3 regions of the Arthrobacter sp. WCS2018Hpa-7 genome follow, and region 2 is predicted to be linked to each of the others. Evidence: predicted binding sites of a transcription regulator. Region 2 holds the regulator's gene; each other region holds the start of a gene.
The links. The regulator LexA, encoded in region 2, represses DNA repair genes until DNA is damaged. The targets are predictions, from matches to a motif close to TCGAACANNTGTTCGA.

Region 1 (7,258 bases), on a different contig from region 2:
GGTCCGCAGCGAAACCGTCGGCGCAGAAAACTAGGGGTTCACCATGCAGCTCACCATTGATCTCACCGGCCGTGACGTCCTTGTCACGGGATCGGAAAAGTCTGCCCGCCAGGCCGTCCGCCGCTATCAGACCGCCGGTGCCAACGTGTACCGGCTGAGCACCCCGGAAGGTGTACCGGGTGACGGTCAGCTTCCGGAGCGCCCGTTCCTGGTGGCGATAGTGGACGACGGCGAGGCCGGTTGGCTGCCGTTGGTGGAACGCTGCCGCGACGCTGGAATCCCGGTTGCTTTTGAGCCTGCACCTGGCGCCGACGGCCATGTGACCTTGGTGGGTGGAGGTCCGGGAGCCTTGGACCTGCTCACGGTTGGCGCCGTGGACGCCTTGCGCGATGCCGATGTGGTGTTTTACGACCGCCTGGCACCGTACCAGGAGCTGGCCGACCTGACCTCGGCCGAACTGGTGGATGTTGGCAAGCAGCCGGGCCTGCACAAGGTGACGCAGCGTGACATCGAGAAGCTCATGGTGGAAGCTGCGCTGCTGGGCAAGAACGTGGTCCGCCTCAAGGGCGGCGATCCGTACGTGTTCGGCCGCGGCGGCGAGGAAGTGGCCGCCTGTGTTGCAGCCGGCGTCCCTGTGCGGGTGATTTCCGGTGTCACCAGTGCCATCTCCGTCCCCGCCGCAGCCGGGATCCCGGTGACGCACCGCGAAGTCAGCCACATGTTCACCGTAGTGTCCGGCCATGCACCCTTGACCGAGAAGGAACACACCCACCTTGCCGGCCTTGGCGGCACGATTGTGGTCCTCATGGGCATCGGTACCCTTCCCCAGCTTGCCGCAGGGCTGCGCCGGGCAGGCATGAACGCGGACATGCCCATGGCTGTGGTGGAACGCGGCTACCGCCCGGGGCAGCGCACCACCATCGCTGACTTGGGTACGATCGAAACAGCTGCCACAGGCTGCAGCAACCCGGCCGTGCTGGTCATCGGCGAGGTGGTCCGGGTGGCTGAAGCCAACCGCAATCATGCAGAAGCATCCGCTGAACTGAGCCGCCTCGCGGCTTCGCTCCTTGAAGCCTGAAGGTAAAAAACACATGACTGTTGCACGCGCCATCGAAGTCCACGACGCTACCGCCGCTCCGGGAGTTTCCGAAGCCGTCGATGCGCCGCTGGACGGATTCCGAATCGGCGTCACCTCGCACCGCCGCTCCCGTGACCTCATTGAGGCACTGGAGCGCCGCGGTGCGAGCGTGTTGCACGCCCCCGCCTTGAAGATCGCCCCTGTGCAGGAAGACATGGTCCTCATCGAGGACACCCGCACCATCATTGCTGCCAAGCCCGACATCTGCATCGCCACCACCGCCTACGGCATGCGCCGCTGGTGTGAGGCCGCCGATTCCTTCGGCATCGGCGAGCAACTCCTGGAAACCCTGTCCGCCTGCCGCATGTTCGTCCGAGGCCCCAAGGCCCGCGGTGCCGTGCGGGCTGCCGGTCTTGCGGACGTCGGAATCAGCAGTGACGAAACCACCGCCACGCTGGTGGACATGCTGCTGACCGAAGGTGTGCGCGGCAAAACCGTGGCCGTGCAGCTGCACGGATACACCGATGTCCGCCAGCTGGAACGGCTCCGCATGTCCGGCGCCACGGTCCTGACGGTGACCCCGTACCGCTGGGTGAAGCCCGACGGCGAAGACAAGCTGCCGCGCCTGATCGAGGCAGTGGTGGGCGGCAACCTGGACGTACTGACGTTCACCAGCGCGCCAGCCGTGGACGCCATGTGGAGCACAGCCCACGAAATGGGCCTCTACCGGCAGCTCATCGAAGCCCTTAAGGGGCCCGTCACTGTTGCCGCTGTTGGGCCGGTCACCGCACAACCACTGGTCGACGCCGGGCTGACGCCACTGATCCCGGACCGTTACCGCATGGGCGCACTGATCCGGTTGGTAACCGAACACTTGTCCCTCAACCATGTACGCCGGTTGGAGACCAAGAGCGCCACGATCGAACTGCGCGGGCGCTGCCTGCGGATCAACGGTGAGGTGGTGGACCTGGCACCGGCTCCCCTGCTGCTCCTGCGGGCGCTGCTCGGCGCGGGCGGAGCAGTACTGTCCCGGGAAGCGCTCTCGGACCTGTTGGACCTGCGCGGCTCTGTGCATGCCCTGGACATGACGGTCAGCCGCCTGCGTTCCTCGCTGCCGGATGGCAAGCTCGTTGAGACCGTAGTGAAGCGCGGTTACCGGCTGCGGGCGTAGGCTCCCTGCCTCCACGAGGTGGTTTCCTCCTTCGTCAGGCCGCCTTCACCAAGGGCAGTTCATCCCAGTTGGTGGTGTACCGGGGGCTGAGCATGTCCCGTTTCATGGACCAGTCCGGACCTCCCTTGATTCCCGCGTGCCCCAAACCGATGGAGCCGCGGCCGTACCGCTTGCTGACTTGCTCCAGCAGCGGGCCGATGCCACGCTCTTCGTGCCGGTTCTCGAAGATCTCCAAGGGCTTCTGGTTGCCGCTGGGGCGGAGGTCGGTCACCATGATGCCGGCCTTGGCGTATCTCACGCCTTCCTGGATCCTTGGAACCAACGCGTGCGCTGCCTTGGTCAGCAGGACGGGATCCGAGGTGGGCATCGGGAGTTTGACGTTAACGGTGGGAAACGACTTGTCATTGGGGTTGTAGACCGATGTGGCAGCAAAGGCTGTCAGCAACTTTGCTTGGAGGTCGTGTTTGGCCAGCCTGGCACTTGCCATCTGGCCATAGACGCTGAGCACCTGCCGCAGCTGCGCCGCCGTCGTAATCGGTGTGGAAAAGGAGCGGGAGAAGATCAACTGGTCCCTCCCGATCCTTTCCTCCTCCATCGGGATGCACGGGGTGCCCTGGAGTTCCAGCACCGTGCGCATCATGACAATGGAGAACTTGTCCCGCAAAGCCACGGGGTCAGCCCGGACCAGATCCAGGATGGAGAAGATCCCCATGGCATTCAGACGTTTGGTCAGCCTGGTGGCAACACCCCAGATCTCAATCACGGAGAGCCGCGCCATCAGCGCTTCGCGGTGGGCTTCAGGGATCGAGTCCCAGCGGCACACTCCGTGGAAGCCCGGATTGTGTTTGGCCCACTTGTTGGCCAACTTGGCGAGGGTCTTGGTTCTGGCGATGCCCACACAGACCGGAACCCCCACATGCCGTTGGCACGCAGCTTTGATGGTGCGTCCCAGTTCCAGCAGGTCTTCCGGCTGACCTTTCACCCCCAGAAACGCCTCATCAATGGAGTAGACTTCCTGCCACGCCGAGTAGCGGGCCAGAAGTTCCATGACGCGGGAACTGATGTCCCCATAGAGTTCGTAGTTGCTGGACAGGGCAATGAGTCCCCATTCCTTGGCCCGTGGAGCCAGTTTGAACCATGGCTCCCCCAGCCCGATCCCCAGCTTCTTGGCTTCCGGAGACCTGGTCACTGCGCAGCCGTCGTTGTTGGACAACACAATGAGCGGCTTGCCCTCCAGTGCGGGGTTGAACGCACGCTCCGCCGACGCATAGAAGCAGTTGATATCCACGTGGGCGATCTCCTGCATCTGATGCATGAGTGCTGGTTTGGACATCGGTCTCCTCCGTTCGGCCCTAGCACGCGCGCCGCCGTTCCTCAGCAGCACACGCCGCGTATTCGAACATATCTTCGAATACCTTCACTGTACCGCCACGCACCGACAAGAAGACCTCGTCTCGATATGCATCTGACCCGGTAGTCCAGCAGAGGCCTCAACCCTTGACCGTAATTCGTTTTGAGGAGGACCACCTGGCCCCCATCGCACTAGCAAACGTGACGACCTCGGATTTGGCGGCACTTATCGCGAGATCCTTGACGCGGGCTTTGATCTTCTCATCGTCAATTACCCCGGATCTGCAGGTTCCGGCGTCGCATTTCAGGAACTTGCCGTAGCGGTTCCGGGCAATTATTATCCTCGAGTGTCGACTGACGCACAAAGACGCTGGGCTGCAATGGTCGACGCCCTGACGCCCCTCACGCAGAACCGCGCCCATCTCGAGTGCCATGCTCGAAAGAGCGCTCCAAAGCCGCGGTGAGAACAGCGGGCGCCAGCCGGTCCACAAGGTCTACCGGCCGGCCCTCGCGCAGCGCCGGGCATCCGGTGACCATCCAAGCGGCAAAGTAATTATGCGGAATACCCAGGGCCATGGCCCGGACAAACAGCCCCAACACCACGGGGTGCAAGGACAGGTCTTCCCGGAACTGGAAGCCTGGACAGTAAGTGCCGTCCGCTGAAAACACCCGCACCAGTTGTTGCATCACAGGTTCCGGATCCTCATGTATCTGCGCAAGCCGGCTCCGGACCTTTTCCAGGCTTGGCAGACCGAACTCAGCGCCCATCCGTTCCCACAGCTCGCTGGGAATGGGCCCTTGCGAACGGGCCGGACTCAGATGTGGTGCAGGCACGTGGTGGCAACTCCCCAGATGGTCAGTTCGGAAAGTGCCGGCACGCGGATGTCCGGATACTTGGGATTGTCTGCTTGGAGGATCACACCCGAAGGCGTGACGCGGAGCCTTTTGATGGTCAGTTCACCATCGAGGACAGCCACGACGACGGACCCATCCTTGGGCTCCAGGGCACGGTTGACGATCAGCTCATCACCATCACTGATCCCGGCACCTTCCATGGATTGCCCCGTCACCCTGACCACAAAAGTGCTGGTGACGTCCTTGATAAGGTGCTCGTTGAGATCGATCCGGCCATCAAAATAGTCCTGCGCCGGCGACGGATACCCGGCCGCCACCGGGAGAGGTGCCAGCAAAACCGACATCAGGGAAAAGCCCGCATCTATCACGCGGGGGCCGACTATCACGCCCACAACACACCTTTATTCGAATATATGTTCGATACTCGAGTGTACAGCGGATGACGGACATTGTGGTCACTCCCCCCGTTCCAAAGGGTGCTGTCACGGTACCCACAGAGTGCCGTAAGACGCGTAGGGTCACCCGCCAGCCGTAATAATGGCGGGATGGCGCCAAAGCTGGATCAGCGCTGCACCCGGTACCGCACGTGGGTGACGAGTCCGGTCCCGCGCGCTTCGATCGGTTCAAGCGTCACGTCCCCCACGCCGTCGAGCAGCCGTTCGCCACCACCCAGGATCACGGGAGAGATGTGAAGCCGCAGCTCGTCCATGAGGCTGGCGGAGAGATATTGCCGGGCGGTTTGTGCTCCCCCCGCAATAGCCACGTCCCTGTCCCCGGCGGCTTCCCTGGCCTGGGCAAAGGCCGCTTCGATGCCGTCAGTGACGAAATGGAAAGTGGTGCCACCTTCCATCGCCAGCGGCTCGCGCTGGTGATGGGTCAGGACGAAAACAGGTGCATGATACGGCGGCTCCTCACCCCACCAGCCGCGCCATTCCTGGTCCCAAGGACCCGGTCCAGGCCCGGCGAACATGTTCCGGCCCATAATGTAGGCACCAGCTTCGAGGATGCCCGCGATCTCAGCGGCGCTGGCTTCCCTCTGCTCGAACTGCCAGCGGTGCAGGCTCTCGCCTCGCTCCCCCAACGGTTCGTCCAGGGACTGGTTGGGTCCGGCAACATATCCGTCAACGGAAACAGTCAGATCACAGGTGACTCGGCTCATGCGCCCATCCTGCCACCGCCCACCCCAGGCGCATAGGCCCGATCCCGGCCATCACAGCACTGCCCGCATGGCCTGCGGCGGTCTCCGCGGAGGTCTGTACGGCGGAACGGAGCAGCCCTACGCTGAACCTGTTCACCAGCGCGAAGACGCGAAAAGAGGCAGCCATGGCACGGGATCCAAAACCCACGTTGGAGCAACTGAATATCCTGGTCGGCGAGTGGGAAACGTCGGTCCCTGGCAAGGAGGTCTCCGGCCGGACAACTTTCGAATGGCTGGAAGGTGGAGGCTTCCTCATCCAACGATCCACAGTCCAGCGGCCGGAGTATCCCAATGCGGTCAGCGTCATTGGTGCCACAGGCTCGGACGGAGCCTTCCAGCAGCACTATTTCGATTCCCGGGGTGTCGCCCGGATCTACGATATGACGCTCAAGGACAAGGTATGGGTTCTCTTCCGGGACGGCCCGGACTGGCCCCAGCGCTTCGTTGGCCACTTCACCGAGGACAGCAACACCATCACCGCCCGCCTGGAACGCGGTACCTACCCAGGCGGGCCGCTGGAGCACGACTTCGACATGATCTACACCCGCATTGTTTAGCGCACCCTGAACCCAAGTACTCCACCTCATTTACAGATCCCCTGCCCGGTGGGAACATAAGCCCCATAGTCCGCGGAGGCATCGCCCGGCCACACCCGGCGCCGTCAGCTGCAGCTATGTAGTCAGCTCTCCTCTGAGAGGAACGGCCATGGGTCGTCTGGGGACCGGGAACAGTGGGGATGCGGGGTATGAGCCCGCGTCTGATCCGCCACGCCACCGTGGCAGTGGCATCGAAAAAGTCGACGCAGTGGTGGTGGGCTCCGGCTTTGGAGGTTCCGTTGCGGCGCTTCGACTGGCCGAGGCCGGACAGTCCGTTGTGCTCATGGAACGCGGCAAACCGTACCCTCCTGGCAGCTTCGCGCGCTCGCCGTCGGAGATGGGCCGGAACTTCTGGGATCCGGACCGCGGCTTGTATGGACTTTTCGATGCCTGGACGTTCCGCGGCACGGAGGGACTGGTGTCCAGTGGGTTGGGCGGCGGCTCACTCATCTACGCCAATGTCCTCCTGCGCAAAGACGAAAAATGGTTCGTCACCGAGTCCCCCATCCCCGGTGGCGGTTACGAGAACTGGCCCTTCACCCGGGCTGACCTTGATCCTTATTACGATGCCGCCGAAGCCATGCTGCAGCCTGTCCCGTACCCCTACAAGGACACCGCGAAGACCCTGGCCATGGAGAAGTCCGCCGCGAATCTGGGACTGTCCATCGCCCGGCCTCCCATTGCCGTCACGTTCTCAGCGGCGCCTGACACGGAGCCGCGGACCAATCACGCTTTGCCCCTGCCCGGCTACGGCAGCATCCATGGTCCCGCCACGGTGCGGACCACTTGCACGCTCAGCGGTGAATGCGACATCGGGTGCAACGCCGGCGCCAAGAATACGCTGGATCACAACTACGTATCAGCGGCGGCCTTCAAGGGTGCCGATGTCAGAACGTTCCACGACGTCCGCGGTATCCGGCCCCTGGACTCTGGAACGCAGGGCGGTGGCTATGAAGTCCGGTATGTGGTGCACCATCCGGATCGCCACGGCGAACTCCTCACGGAACGCA
Region 2 (7,258 bases):
AGCTTCCACGATGTGGTGGGGATCGCGGCCCGCGAGCACGTTCATGTGCAGGCAAATCCCGGCATGCAGCGTAATGGCCTCAAAAACGTGGCGGGTCAACGAACCGGTGAAGTGACCACCAATCAGGTGATACTCCTGGCCGGCCGGCTCTCCACCGTGAACCAGGTATGGCCGGCCCGAAACATCCACCACCGCGTGAGCCAGTGCCTCATCCAGAGGAACCGTGGCTTCTCCGAAGCGCCGGATGCCGGCCTTGTTGCCCAAAGCCGTGCGCAGCACCTCGCCAAAGGTGATGGCCACATCTTCAACGGTGTGGTGGGCGTCAATGTGGGTATCGCCAGTGGCCTTCACGGTCATGTCAATCAACGAGTGCTTGCACAGGGCCGTCAGCATGTGGTCGTAGAACGGAACCGAGGTGCTGATGTCCGAGACACCTGATCCGTCCAGGTTGATCTCCACCAGGACGGAAGATTCACTGGTGGTGCGCTCCATGCGCGCGGTGCGGGCAGCGGACGGCGTGGCGCCGGTTTCGCTCATTGGGACGTCCTTATACACGAAGAGTGGGTTGGGTCTATGGACAAGTTTAGGCGGGCTGTGACGCCCGGCCGTCCAGCAGCGCTTCCAGCGCCGCGAGGAAGGCCGTGGTTTCCGGTTCGGTTCCCGCCGTGACCCGGAGGTGGCCGGGAATACCGACGTCGCGGATCAGCACGCCGGCGTCGAGCAGGCCCTGCCAGATCGCGTGGGGATCTTCGAGTCCGCCGAAGAAAACATAGTTGGAGTCCGACTCCGCAGGTTTGAGGCCCATGCGCAGAAGCTCGGTCACGATGCGGTCGCGCTGGACCTTGATGTCCTCGACGTCGGCCATGAGGGCTTCCCGGTGGCTGAGCGCAGCCAGGGCGGTTGCCTGGGTAACAGCCGACAGGTGGTACGGAAGGCGGACCAGCCGAATGGCATCCGTGACCTCGGGAGCTGCAGCCATGTAGCCCAGCCGGGCACCGGCAAGGGCAAAGGCCTTGCTCATGGTGCGGGAAACGATCAGACGCTCGCGACCGGGCAACAGGGTCAGGGCGCTGGGGGTATTGTCGTGCGCGAACTCGTGGTAGGCCTCGTCCACGATCACTATTGCCTGGCTGGCTTCTCCGGCCTCATAAACGGCCTCTACGACATCCAGCCCCAGGCCTGTACCCGTGGGATTGTTGGGCGAACACAGGAACACGATGTTGGCACCGGTTTCGCGGACCTGCGCAGCAGCGGAGGCAGCGTCCAAGCCGTAGTCCTCAGCCCTGACCCCGCGGACGTACTCGGTATCCGTGCCACTGGCCAGCAAGGGGTACATGGAGTACGTGGGCGGGAATCCCAGCGCCTTCCGGCCGGGCCCGCCAAATGCTTGGAGGATCTGCTGCAGAACCTCATTGGAGCCATTGGCTGCCCAGATGTTGTCCGGAGCGAGATTGTGGCCAAGGTACTCGGCCAGGGCTTCACGAAGTTCGGTGAACTCCCGGTCCGGATAACGGTTCAGTCCCGTGGCCGCAGCGGCCACGGCCTCGGTGATGGCCGCCTGCACATCGGCAGGGACGCCATGGGTGTTTTCGTTGACATTGAGCAAAATGGGGACATCAAGCTGCGGTGCGCCGTACGGGCTCAGTCCACGCAGGTTGGTCCGGAGGGGTAGTCGGTCAAGTCGCTCAAGCTGGTCACTCACCACCACAGTTTAAGGGCTGCCGGGACTGCCGAACTAACTGTGACGCCGGGCGGCCGCCCCACAGGGGACGGAACACACTAGTTTGCGGGCACGAACAGCTGCTGGCCGGGCTGGATACGGCCGCCACGGAGGTCGTTGAGCTGAATGATCTCCGTAATGACATCGCGGGGATCCCGCTCGGGAGCAGCGGCTCCGGCAATGCCCCACAGGGACTGTCCCGGCTGGACCGTGACAGAGACGGCGACGGGCGGCTGGAGTTGCGTTTGGGAGTCCGAGGCCTTGGCCGGTGACGTGATAAAACCAGCCAGGCTCAGCAGCGCAGCCACCAGCAGCATGGCCGGGATGCCAAAGAAGACCATCCGTCCCCGTCGGGTCAGGCGGAGACGCGCAGGCGCCTGGGTGGTGCGGAAATCAGCGAACGTAGTGATGGCGGACATGAGCTGAGCCCTTCTGAGCTATTGCCGTGCGCCGGATCCCGGTACATGGCTGCCAATTCTGTGCGTTCCCCTGTCCAACCCCGGATGTTCGAACACTTCGTTCGAACATCCGGTGTCAGCGCCAGGTTTATAGAACACATATTCGAACCTTGCTAAGACATTTTTAGCACTTATCAACGAACGGTGTCGAGACTCGCTAGAACAAATGTTTGATAAACGCCTGTGGCTGCCCTACGTTTGAGTGAAGAAACAGCACTGTTTCAGTGGAACAGGAGGGTCTGACATTTTTTGCAGACCCGACGACCCCGGGCACACTCCGGGCGGAATGGAAAGGCATTGGCGAACATGGCAGCGAAAGCCACCGGCGGCGGGGCACCCCCGCGGAGCCAGCAGCCTCAAAAGAGTCCCAAGAGCCTGACCGTCCGGCAGAAGAAGATCCTGGAGACCATCCAGCGGTCAGTCAATGACAACGGGTATCCGCCCAGCATGCGTGAAATTGGTGACACCGTGGGCCTGGCCAGCCTGTCGAGCGTTACGCACCAGCTCTCCCAGCTCGAAAAGCTCGGTTACCTCCGCCGCGATCCAAAGCGCCCCCGGGCCATGGAAGTCCTCATGCCATTGACCCTCGATGGCGGCCCCATTCCGGGAGTGGAAGCGCCCACCAATCTCCGCAGCACGGGTGGCTTTGCCGTGACCGAGCTTGCCAGCGCCAGCGACACCGCCATGGTCCCGTTGGTCGGTCGGATCGCTGCCGGCAGTCCCATCCTTGCTGACCAGACAGTGGAGGACGTCATCCCCCTGCCCCGGCAACTCGTGGGACACGGCGAACTGTTCATGCTCAAGGTAGCCGGCGACTCGATGATCGACGCCGCGATCTGCGATGGCGACTGGGTAGTTGTCCGCAGGCAGAACGACGCCGTCAATGGAGACATCGTTGCCGCACTGCTGGACGACGAAGCAACGGTGAAGACCTTCCGCCAGCGCGACGGCCACACATGGCTTCTTCCGCAGAACACCCAGTACGAACCCATCCTCGGCGACCAAGCCACCATTATGGGCAAGGTCGTTTCGGTCCTGCGCTCCCTCTAGGAGGCTTTGGCAGGGCCCAGGCGCTCCAGCACGCCCCGCACCACGGTTCGGTCCGTCGTCGCCCAGAACGGCGGCAGGGCTGCCCTGAGGAAGCCCCCGTAGCGCTCTGTTGAGAGCCTGGAGTCAAGGACCGCCACAACCCCTTTATCCCCCGTGGAACGGATGAGCCGGCCTGCCCCTTGGGCCAGACGGATGGCAGCGTGGGTTGCTGACACAGCCATGAATCCGTTGCCTCCGGACTGTGCCACGGCACGCGAGCGGGCAGTCATCAACGGATCATCCGGACGCGGGAACGGGATGCGGTCGATGACCACAAGGCGGCACGAACCGCCGGGGACATCCACACCCTGCCACAGCGACATCGTGCCGAAGAGGCAGGTATCGGGCTCGTCGGCGAACTGCTTCACCAGGGCTGCCATGGTGGATTCACCCTGGCAGAGAATACTGACGTCGAGGCGAAGTCTCATGGCATCGGCGGCTTCCTCAGCCGCACGCCTCGACGAGAAAAGACACAGCGATCCCCCACCGGAAGCGCGGATGAGGTCTTCCAATTCATCCAGGGCCTCGGGCGAGGTTCCACGGCCAGGCTTGGGCAAGTGCTTGGCCACATAGAGCACACCCTGTTTGGGGTAATCAAAGGGCGAGCCGACATCGATCCCTGTCCAGCTTGGTGCTCCGTCGCCAATCAGCCCAAGGCCACCTGCGGCCGGTTCAAAAGCCGAGCCGATGGCCAGCGTGGCGGAAGTCAGCACAACTGTATGACCAGCGAAGAGACCTTCACGAAGGCGTCCCGCCACACTCAGGGGCGCAATGTTGATCAGGGCCGGAGCGGCCTCGTCAGGTTGCGAGTATCCCTGCTGGGGATCGAACGTGCTGTTGCGGGAAAACCACACCACTTCACGGTTCTCCTTGGCCGCGAGCATCCGTTCGCACAGCTCCAGAATGAGCATGAGCCGTGACCGCGCGAGTTGCCTGCCGCCGTCGACCGCGTTTGAAGAGTCCGTCTTCGAATCCGACAGTGCTGCGCGTGTGGCTTCCCGGAGTTGGTCCAGGCAATCGAGCTGTTCGTCATTGAGCCCGCTGGGCAGAAGACCGTTGGGCACGCCCGCTATGGCCATATCCAAGCGGTCGGCCGCAGCATTGAGGGCATCCACCGTGATGGCGGTGTGCTTGCGGGCGCTCGACGCGGCCGCGTGGACCATCGCTACGGACAACTGGCCTGACACAGCGCCCGTCACGCGGTCCTGCAACTCGTGGGCCTCATCGACTACCACGACGTCGTATTCGGGCAGCACAGCCAGCCCCTCAAAGGCGCTGACGGCCAGCATGGCGTGGTTGGTGACCACGACGTCGGCTTCGCCTGCGCGGGACCGGGCCAACTCGCTGAAGCACTCCTCGGCGAGGGGACACTTCTGCGCGCCCAGACACTCCATGGACGTCACGGAGACCTGTCGCCAAGCCCGATCCGTGACGCCGGGCATAAGTTCGTCACGGTCGCCGGTGGCGGTCTTGTCCGCCCACTCGCGAAGCCTGACCACTTCCTTGCCCAACTGCGACTGCGGTCCCCCCATGGACGCAGCAAAGTGCGGGACACTGGTGTCCTCGCCCAAGGAGAACAGCTGTCCCTCGGACGGTTCCTCGCTGGGGAACCCGCCTTCGAGCTTTTGCCGGCAGACGTAGTTTGCCCTGCCCTTGACGAGCGCCACGTTGACGGGGCGTTCAAGGGCAGGGTTGATGGTCTCCAACAGCCGGGGAAGGTCCCGGCCAACAATCTGCGTTTGGAGTGCCAAGGTGGCGGTGGACACCAAAGTCGGTTTGTCGCTGTCCATCGAATGCGCGATCAACGGAATAAGGTACGCCAAGGACTTACCCGTTCCCGTTCCCGCCTGGACCAGCAGGTGCTCCCCGGTTTCGATGGCCCTGGTGACATGCCTGGCCATCTCGTGCTGGCCGGCACGGCTCTGACCGCCCATGCCGGCAACAGCCCGGTCCAACAACTCGAGGGTGGTCTTCTCCCCCAACGACTCGACGGCGCCCGCCGCCACCTTCTCAACCATTGGTGACGAACGGCTCCAGTTCGGCTGCCAGTCCTTCGCGGACCATGACAACAACGCGGGTTCCGTTTTCCTCGTGCTCAAGGGTGAGGATTTCCGAGTCGGAACTGTGCAGTTTGCTGATCATTTCGCCACGGTCGTAGGGAATGAGCAGCTCCAAGCGCACGCCCGGCCGGGGAATGGACTGGCTGATGTCTTCCAACAATTCAGCAATGCCCTGGCCCGTACGCGTGGAGACAACTGCGTGGCGGGGTTCCTTCTGCTTGAGGCGCTCCACCACGAAGGGGTCCGCCACATCAACCTTGTTCAGGACAATGATCTCGGGCACCTTGCGGGCATCCACTTCCGTAAAGACAGCCCGGACAGCAGCGATCTGGCCTTCAGGATCAGGATGCGAGGCGTCCACTACGTGCAGGATCAGGTCCGCATCCGCCACCTCCTCCAGCGTGGAGCGGAACGCCTCAATCAGCTGGGTCGGCAGCGAACGGACAAACCCCACAGTGTCCGCCAACGTGTAGCCGATGCCGTCCGGCGTCTGGGCTTTACGAACGGTGGGATCCAAGGTGGCGAACAGGGCGTTCTCCACCAGCACACCGGCATCGGTGAGGCGGTTCAGGAGCGAGGACTTGCCGGCGTTCGTGTATCCGGCGATCGCGACGGAAGGAACGGCATTACGACGGCGGTTGGCGCGTTTGGTCTCGCGGGCCGGCTTCATCGCGGCGATTTCACGACGAAGCTTGGCCATCCGTGTGCGAATGCGCCGGCGATCCAGTTCGATCTTTGTCTCACCAGGACCACGCGAGCCCATGCCTGCACCTGCTCCACCCACCTGGCCACCGGCCTGGCGTGACATGGAGTCACCCCAACCACGAAGGCGCGGGAGCAGGTACTCGAGCTGTGCAAGCTCAACCTGGGCCTTGCCTTCCCGGCTCTTGGCGTGCTGGGCGAAGATGTCCAGGATCAGCGTAGTGCGGTCTACTACCTTGACCTTGACAATGTCCTCAAGGCCTCGGCGCTGGGAAGGAGCCAGCTCGGTGTCCACCACGACGGTGTCCGCGCCGGTGGCGGCAACGATGTCCTTAAGCTCCTGGGCCTTGCCCGAACCCAGGAAGGTACCGGGGTCCGGCTTCATGCGCCGCTGCACCAAACCGTCAAGGACTTCCGAACCGGCAGTCTCTGCCAGGGCAGCGAGCTCGCGGAGCGAATTTTCGGCGTCGGCCAGTGTCCCTTCAGTCCAGAGACCGGCGAGGACAACGCGTTCAAGGCGCAGCTGCCGGTATTCGACCTCGGTGACGTCTTCGAGTTCCGTGGACAATCCAGCGGTACGGCGCAGTGCACGACGTTCGGCCAGGTCTTCCTGGTCGCCGTCGTAGATGCTGTGTTCCTGGTCAAGGGTGGAAATGGCCTGCGCCTTGCCGAATACACCACCGGCGTCGTCGTCATCGGATGCCTGCGCAGGTACATCCTTGGAAAGAATCCGGTCGATGACGGCCTGGATTTGTTCAGGACTCATGTCCTGGGCGTCGGAATCGGATCCGGAGTGCTTCTGGGTGGTCATGGTCTCCTTAGACTGTTCGGCTATTCCAGAATAGTGCTGTTTGCTGTTCGATGGGGCGCTATTCGCGCTGGGCTGACGGGCATGGGCCAAAGAGGGCCTCCTGTGCTCAACGGCCGCCCGTTGAATGGACGGCGGTTGCTGTGATCTGGCGTGGTGGGATCCGCGCGGAGGCTCCTGGCCATTGGAGATCGCACTGCCGGCCTGCTTGGACCCGCGCAAGGTACTGGCGGTTCAGTGGGCCGGGTTGGATGGTGTGATCTTCAAAACATCCGTGACGGGAAAATTGGGGCAACGGATGTGCCGGTGGGACCTGCCTGGCGGAAAGACCGCGGCTTGGCTGAACTGCCAAAGACCGGGCTGCATCGCGGGCGGTGCCGTGTGACGCCTGAGTGCTCAGGCGAATTGCGGCATTATTACT
Region 3 (7,258 bases), on a different contig from region 2:
TCACCTCCTTCGCTGCCCTCGGCAACGCGTTCACGGGCACAGGCGATCCGACGCTCGTGGGCGTGGCCGGAGATGGGACGCTGCTGCTCTACTCCGGGACGGGTACGGGAAAGTTCAAGCCAGTGGCGTTGGACCCGAGGTAGCCCGTCATCGGAGGTGAGAGAGCGCTGCTGGTTTTCCTGGGCCTCGCTGGGTGACGCAGTGTAAAAATGCCAGGCCCCTCCGAGGGTCTTGGCCGCTCAGGTTCGGAAAAGCGAAAACCCGGAATGTCAGGTGACACTCCGGGTTTTCGCTGCTTTGGTCCCAGCTGACAGGGAAGAAGCGACGGGCTTAGGCCGGCTTAGGCGTGCTGGGCGTGCTTGGGCAGGCCGAGCTCCGCTGTGGGGGTCTTGGCTGATTCGCGGGCCGTCATGGCTGAGACGGCTGCGATCACGCAGATCACGGCGGTGAAGATGGAAATCTGCACCCATCCGCCGGGCTTGGTCCCGCCCAGGGCAGTCACGATGGCCGGGGCGAACCCTGCCATGAGGAAGCCGAGCTGCGTGCCGATAGCCAGGCCGGAGAAGCGGACCTTGGTGCTGAACATTTCACCGTAGAAGGACGGCCATACTGCGTTGGCAGCGGCGTACCCGAAGGAGAAGAACACCACGGACACCAGGAACATCAGGGGCACAACGCCGGATTCCAGGGTCAGCAGGAACACGGGGGTCATGATGGCGCTTGCGAATGCGCCGTAGATGAAGACGGGCTTCCGGCCGATCTTATCCGCGAGCATGCCGAAGAGGGGCTGGGTTCCGAGGGCCACCACGTTGGCCACGACCACCAGCCAGAGCGTAATGGTGCTGTTCACGCCGGCAACGTCCTGGGCATATTTGATGGCCAATGTTCCGAAGACCGTGCTCACTGCGGCGATGAACGCGCAGCAGACCACGCGGAGGACGTCCCGCCAGTGAAGCCTGAGGAGATCGGCTACGGGGAGCTTGGAGATCTCGTTGTTCTTCTTGGCTTCAGCAAAGGCCGGCGGCTCGTGCAGGGTGCGGCGGATGAAGAACGCCACCAGAACCACCACGGCGCTGAGCCAGAACGGGATGCGCCAGCCAATGCCGTACTTGATCTCGTCAGGCAGGGCCACCACAGGAATAAAGACCAGCGCTGCCAGGATCTGGCCGCCCTGGGTGCCGGTGAGGGTCCACGAGGTGAAGAACGAGCGGCGGTTGTCCGGAGCGTGCTCCAGCGTCATGGACGAGGCACCTGCCTGCTCGCCTGCAGCCGAAAGGCCCTGGCAAAGACGGGCAAGGACCAGCAGGACGGGAGCCCACCAGCCGATGGTCTTGAAGTCGGGGAGGCAGCCGATCACGAAGGTCGCTGCTCCCATCAGGACCAAGGTGAACATGAGCACCTTCTGCCGGCCGATCCTGTCACCGAAGTGGCCCAGGATCACGGCGCCCACGGGACGGGCAATGTAAGCGAAGCCGAATGTCGCGAAGGACATGATGGCCGCGTTGGCATCGGCCGACGGGAAGAAGACGTGCGGGAAGATCAGGGCTGCGGCCGAGCCGAAGATGAAGAAGTCGTAGTACTCCACCGCGCTGCCCAGGAAGCTGGCAAGCGCAGCTTTCTTGGGTGTTCCGGCGGTGGTTTCAGTGCCTGGCGTCGCTGACGGCATTGTTTGGCTCATGGGGGTTTCCTTCTGTGACGACGATGTCGCGGATCTAGCTTCTGTGGGAAGACCAGAGCGAGGTGCGGCCGGATCATCCCGAAAGTAACCACATGGTGAGAGCTACTTGTGCAATACAGCAATAGTGGCTGTGAGTGGGGTCACTTGTCAAGAGAAGTCACCACCATCTAGAAATAGCTCTCACTATGTGAGAGCATCGAGCTATGAGTGTGAAAGAGGACACAAAGACCGACATGGTCGGCAAGGCACTGGGTTTGTTGGTGCTGCTGGGCGACGAGCCGCGCGGCGCCAGTGCGGCGGATCTGGCAAGGAGTGCCGGCCTGCCGTTCAGCACCACGTACCGTTTGCTGGGCTCGTTGACGCGCGATGGCTTCGTGGATTACGAGCCCGACGGGCGCCGCTACCACTTGGGCTTGCGCGTCTTCCAGCTCGGTCAGCGGGTATCGAACCACCATGGCTTCGCGGCCACTGCACTGCCCGTCTTGCAGCGCGTTACAGATCGCACGCATGAGGCCACCATCCTCTCCGTCCGTGATGGCAACCACCATCTGACGGTCAATAAGGTGGATGGCCCCAAGACCTTCCGCGTCACCAGCGACCCCGGTCATCTCGGGGCGCTCCATACGACGTCAGTGGGCAAGGCGATTGTGGCTTTCGAAGAAGAGATCGAGCGGAAGCGTCTGCTGGAGGAACTTCCCTTGGATCCCCTCACGGAACGCTCCATCACCGACCGCGATGCGTTCCGGGAAGAAATCGAGCAGGTCCGCAGGCAGGGCTATGCGGTGATGGATGAGGAAAACGAGGTCGGTATGCGGGCGGTCGCTGTACCGGTCCTCAACTCCCAGGGCCACGCCTTCGCCTCGCTCGCCGTCGCCGTGCCGGTCTTCCGATTGACCATGGAGGAGCTCATCGCCCACGTCCCCACTCTGCAGGAGGCTGCGGCTGAACTCGCGGCCCGCCTGCCCCAGCGCTGACCCACCCGTTGCGAGGCCCGCTCTGCGCCCCACGTGCTCGAAATGACGCGCAGAGCAGGCCCCACAACGCCCCCACATGCCTCTGCCAAACTAGGTAATTGTTCGCGATAAGAACAAGCGTGCGGAATATGAACACTTGTAGTAATCTAAATAACACCCGGTCAGGCGGCGCCCCAGAAAAGCGCCAAGAAGCCCGCGGTGCTGAAGTCAAAGGAGCTTTAGGATGAGCAACCGAGCCGAGTCCGTTCTGGTGGGCCTCATAGGCGAAGGCGTCATGCCATCGCTCACGCCGCCCATGCACGAACGCGAAGCCGATGTGCAGGGCCTTCGCTTGCTGTACCGCCCCATCGACCTGCTGGACCTCGAGCTGCCGGCCACCGCCGTCGGGGATCTCCTGACCGCCGCCCAGCGCATGGGATTCAACGGCCTGAACATCACCCACCCGTGCAAGCAGTTGGTGCTTGAGCACCTTGATGAAATTTCCGACGACGCCCGTCGCCTGGGTGCCGTCAATACAGTTCTCCTCCAGGACGGTCGGCTGATCGGCCACAACACAGACTTCTCCGGTTTCGGCGCTGCGCTCGCCACCGGACTGCCGGACGCGAAGCTGGACCGCGTGGCCCAGCTCGGCGCAGGCGGCGCCGGCTCGGCCGTAGCCTACGCGCTCCTCAAAGCCGGCGTCAGCACGCTGGACCTCGTGGATATGGACCCGGCCCGCGCTGCGGAACGTGCCGCCGAACTCGGCGGGCTGTTCCCGGAGGCCACCGTCACGCCGCGAAGCACCGACGAGCTCCCCCAGGTCATGCCCCTCGCCGACGGCCTGGTGCACTGCACCCCCATCGGCATGGCGGCCCACCCCGGCCTTCCCCTGGACATCGAACTGTTGGAACCGCGGCACTGGGTGGCGGACATCGTCTACCGCCCCATCGAAACGCAACTGGTCCGCGAGGCCCGCGCCAAGGGATGCGACGTCCTCGACGGCGGTCGAATGGCAGTTGGACAGGCGGCCGACGCCTTCCAGCTCATCACCGGACGCGAGGCCAACCGTGAACGGATGCGGGCACACTTCCTGGAGCTGATCGCCGCGGAAGACGCAGCTGCTCCCCAGTTGTCGAAGGCGGCCCACTGATGCGCACCGGAATCGCCACGGTCTGCCTGTCCGGCACGCTGAAGGAGAAAATGCAGGCCTGCGCCATTGCGGGCTTCGACGGCATCGAGATCTTTGAACAGGACCTCGTGACGTCGCCGCACAGCCCTGAAGATGTGCGCAAGATGGCCGCGGACCTGGGCCTGGGCTTGGATTTGTACCAGCCGTTCCGCGATTTCGACGGCGTCACTGCGGACCTGCTGAAGGCCAACCTCAAGCGCGCCGAGGCCAAGTTCAACCTCATGTCACGCCTTGGCATGGACACCATCCTGGTCTGCTCGAACGTTGCCACGGCAACCATCGACGACGATGATCTCAGGGCCGGGCAGCTGGCCGAACTCGCCGAGCTGGCGGGGGATCACGGCGTCAAGGTCGCCTACGAGGCCCTCGCTTGGGGCAAGTACGTCAACGACTACGAGCATGCGTACCGCCTGGTTGAAATGGTGGACCATCCCAACCTTGGCACCTGCCTGGACTCCTTCCACATCCTTTCCCGCGACTGGGACACCGCGCCCATTGAACAGATCAACGCGGAGAAGATCTTCTTCGTCCAGGTCGCCGATGCCCCCAAGCTCTCCATGGACGTCCTCTCCTGGAGCCGCCACTACCGGGTGTTCCCCGGCGAAGGCCAGTTCGAGCTCGCCAAGTTCATGGGCCACGTGGTCCGGGCCGGCTACACGGGTCCCGTCTCGCTGGAAGTCTTCAATGACGTCTTCCGCCAGTCCGACACCGAGCGCACGGCGGTGGACGCCATGCGCTCCTTGATCTGGTTGGAGGAGCAGAGCGCCAAGTGGCTCGCAAGCACCTCTGTGGAAGCCGGAACAGAAACCGCAGCCGGCAACGGCAGCGCGTCCCGCCGTCGTTATCCCATGGAACTGGCCACGCTTCCCAAAGTGAACGAACCCGCCGGCTTCAACTTCGCGGAGGTCAAGGCTGACGACACCGCGCAACTGGAGAAACTCCTGGGCCAGCTCGGCTTCGGGTTTGAGGGACGCCACCGCACCAAGGACGTCCAGCTCTGGACCATGGGCCAGGCCCGCGTGATCATCAACGAACAAGCGGCCTCGCATGCTGAACCGGCGATCGCCGCTTTGGGGTTCGACGTCGACTCTCCAGTAATTGCCTCAGCTCGCGCCCAGCAACTCAAGGCGCCGGTGGTGGCCCGCAAGGTCCAAGCTGACGAGGAAGTCTTCCAAGGCATCTCCGCACCGGACTCCACCGAGATTTTCCTGTGCCAGGGCAGCCCGGACGGGACCGCGGCGTGGACGCACGAGTTCGGCGAAGGGCTTGAACACGCTTCCAGCGCGCAGAACGCCGTGATTGACCACGTCAACCTGGCCCAGCCGTGGCAACACTTTGACGAAGCAGTCCTCTTTTACACCAGCGCGTTGGCTTTGGAACCGCAGCCGTTCGCCGAGGTTCCCAGCCCCAGTGGCTTGGTCCGCTCGCAGGTCATGGAGACCAGCAACGGCGCCATCAGGCTCGTCCTGAACCTGGCACCCGCGCAGCAGGCCCAAACAGCCCGCAAAACGTACCAGGAACACATCGCCTTCGCAGTGGACGACCTCGTGGCAACTGCCCGGTCCGCCCGTGACCGCGGGCTTGAGTTCCTGCAGATTCCGGCCAACTATTACGAGGACCTGGACGCCCGGTTCGATCTCGAATCCGGCTTCCTGGCCACCCTCAAGGAGCTCAACCTCCTGTATGACCGGGACGCCAACGGCGAATTCCTCCACTTCTACACGGCCACAGTGGGCAGTGTGTTCTTCGAAATGGTGGAGCGCCGCGGCAATTACGACGGCTATGGGGCGCCCAACGCCCCGGTGCGCCACGCCGTCCAATACGACTCGCTCCACCGGGTGTAAACCCGCCGTCGCCCCGCAAACCAAGAGAACCCATCAACCGAAAGGAGCCGGCCGTGCCGCAAGAACAGACAGCACAGGCGCTCGAATCCGAGGAACTCGTGCCGCCCGCTGAGCCACACGCCGCCCACCAAGCCAAGAAGGTGGAAACCCAGGCGGATCTCAGCGCTGAGATCAAGGGCATCGGGGACCGCTACGCCGAGGCCCTGAAGAACGGCAAAGGTCCGGAGACCATGCCGCGCCTGGACTACTCGCCGTACCGCAGCAGCATCCTGCGCCACCCCACCAAGAGCCTGCACCACGCGGACCCGGAGACCATTGAGCTTTACTCGCCGGCGTTCGGACACCAGGATGTGCACGCACTGGAGTCGGACCTGACCATCCAGCACAACGGCGAACCCCAGGGTGAACGCATCATCGTGGCCGGCCGCGTCCTCGATGGTGACGGCCGTCCGGTGGCCGGCCAGCTCGTGGAGATCTGGCAGGCCAACGCATCAGGCCGCTACATCCACAAGCGCGACCAGCACCCCGCACCGCTGGACCCGAACTTCACCGGCGTCGGGCGTTGCATCACCGGTGACGACGGCTCCTACAGCTTCACCACCATCAAGCCCGGCGCGTACCCGTGGAAGAACCACCTGAACGCGTGGCGCCCGGCGCACATCCACTTCTCCATGTTCGGCTCGGAGTTCACCCAGCGAATCGTCACCCAGATGTACTTCCCGGGTGACCAGCTCTTCCCGCTGGACCCCATTTACCAGTCCATCGTGGACCAGGATGCGCGTGACCGCCTGGTGGCGCAGTACGACCACGAGCTGACCAGCCCGGAATGGGCCCTCGGCTACAAGTGGGACATCATCCTGACCGGTTCCAAGCGCACCTGGACCGAAAACGAAGCATACGGCGACGCCGGGGACGAGGAGTAAGCGCATGAGCAAGCTGGCACCCACACCGGGCCAGACCGTAGGCCCCTTCTACGGCTACGCCCTTCCCTATGACAAGGACAACGAGCTCCTGGCACCGGGCAGCCCTGGCAGCATCCGCCTCCAGGGCACCGTGTACGACGGAGCCGGCAACGCCATCCCGGACGCCATCCTGGAAATCTGGCAGCCGGATTCCGATGGCAACGTCGTCCAGCGCACCGGTTCACTGGTCCGCGACGGCTACACGTTCACCGGGTGGGGCCGTGGCTCCGTGGGCAACTCCGGCGTGTACACCTTTACCACCGTCAACCCCGGCCCCACGGCACCGGGCGCGGCTGCGTTCATCTCCGTGGCCGTGTTCGCCCGCGGCCTCATGAACCGGCTCTTCACCCGCGTGTACCTTCCGGAAAATGAGGAAGCGCTGGCCAACGATCCGCTGTTGAGCTCCTTGGATCCTGAGCGCCGCAAGACGCTCATTGCCCGCCGCGATCCTGATGGCGGACTTACCTGGGACATCCGCTTGCAGGGTGGCGACGAGACCGTATTCCTGGATTTCCAGCAGGACGGCTCGCTGGACATTAATACGGAAAACCCGGCATGACCGACGGCGACTTCGGCCTCCTTAGCCCCGTCTCGGCGTCGCCCGCTGTGGCGGCGCTGACGGGCGACCGTGC

Region 1: RQH14_RS10640 (LexA family transcriptional regulator) is a predicted target of LexA. The motif match lies at 4,860-4,875, and genes of this name have one in related genera.
Region 3: RQH14_RS05885 (shikimate dehydrogenase) is a predicted target of LexA. The motif match lies at 2,762-2,777, and genes of this name have one in related genera.

Annotation. Positions count from the first base shown of each region.
Region 1 covers NZ_JAVTJB010000007.1:191,360-198,617, reverse strand. Annotated here, with positions in the region: gene nirB (nitrite reductase large subunit NirB) at 1-34, shown strand, start outside; gene cobA (uroporphyrinogen-III C-methyltransferase) at 44-1,078, shown strand; gene RQH14_RS10655 (uroporphyrinogen-III synthase) at 1,092-2,249, shown strand; gene RQH14_RS10650 (Y-family DNA polymerase) at 2,284-3,582, opposite strand; gene RQH14_RS10645 (hypothetical protein) at 4,002-4,433, opposite strand; gene RQH14_RS10640 (LexA family transcriptional regulator) at 4,415-4,846, opposite strand; gene RQH14_RS10635 (dihydrofolate reductase family protein) at 5,017-5,613, opposite strand; gene RQH14_RS10630 (hypothetical protein) at 5,594-5,779, opposite strand; gene RQH14_RS10625 (hypothetical protein) at 5,778-6,209, shown strand; gene RQH14_RS10620 (GMC oxidoreductase) at 6,358-7,258, shown strand, end outside.
Region 2 covers NZ_JAVTJB010000016.1:75,805-83,062, reverse strand. Annotated here, with positions in the region: gene hisB (imidazoleglycerol-phosphate dehydratase HisB) at 1-537, opposite strand, end outside; gene RQH14_RS16580 (histidinol-phosphate transaminase) at 584-1,702, opposite strand; gene RQH14_RS16575 (LysM peptidoglycan-binding domain-containing protein) at 1,780-2,139, opposite strand; gene lexA (transcriptional repressor LexA) at 2,485-3,228, shown strand; gene RQH14_RS16565 (ATP-dependent DNA helicase) at 3,225-5,285, opposite strand; gene hflX (GTPase HflX) at 5,278-6,840, opposite strand.
Region 3 covers NZ_JAVTJB010000004.1:40,524-47,781, reverse strand. Annotated here, with positions in the region: gene RQH14_RS05900 (FG-GAP-like repeat-containing protein) at 1-143, shown strand, start outside; gene RQH14_RS05895 (MFS transporter) at 341-1,678, opposite strand; gene RQH14_RS05890 (IclR family transcriptional regulator) at 1,882-2,652, shown strand; gene RQH14_RS05885 (shikimate dehydrogenase) at 2,876-3,781, shown strand; gene RQH14_RS05880 (TIM barrel protein) at 3,781-5,664, shown strand; gene pcaH (protocatechuate 3,4-dioxygenase subunit beta) at 5,718-6,587, shown strand; gene pcaG (protocatechuate 3,4-dioxygenase subunit alpha) at 6,592-7,185, shown strand; gene RQH14_RS05865 (lyase family protein) at 7,182-7,258, shown strand, end outside.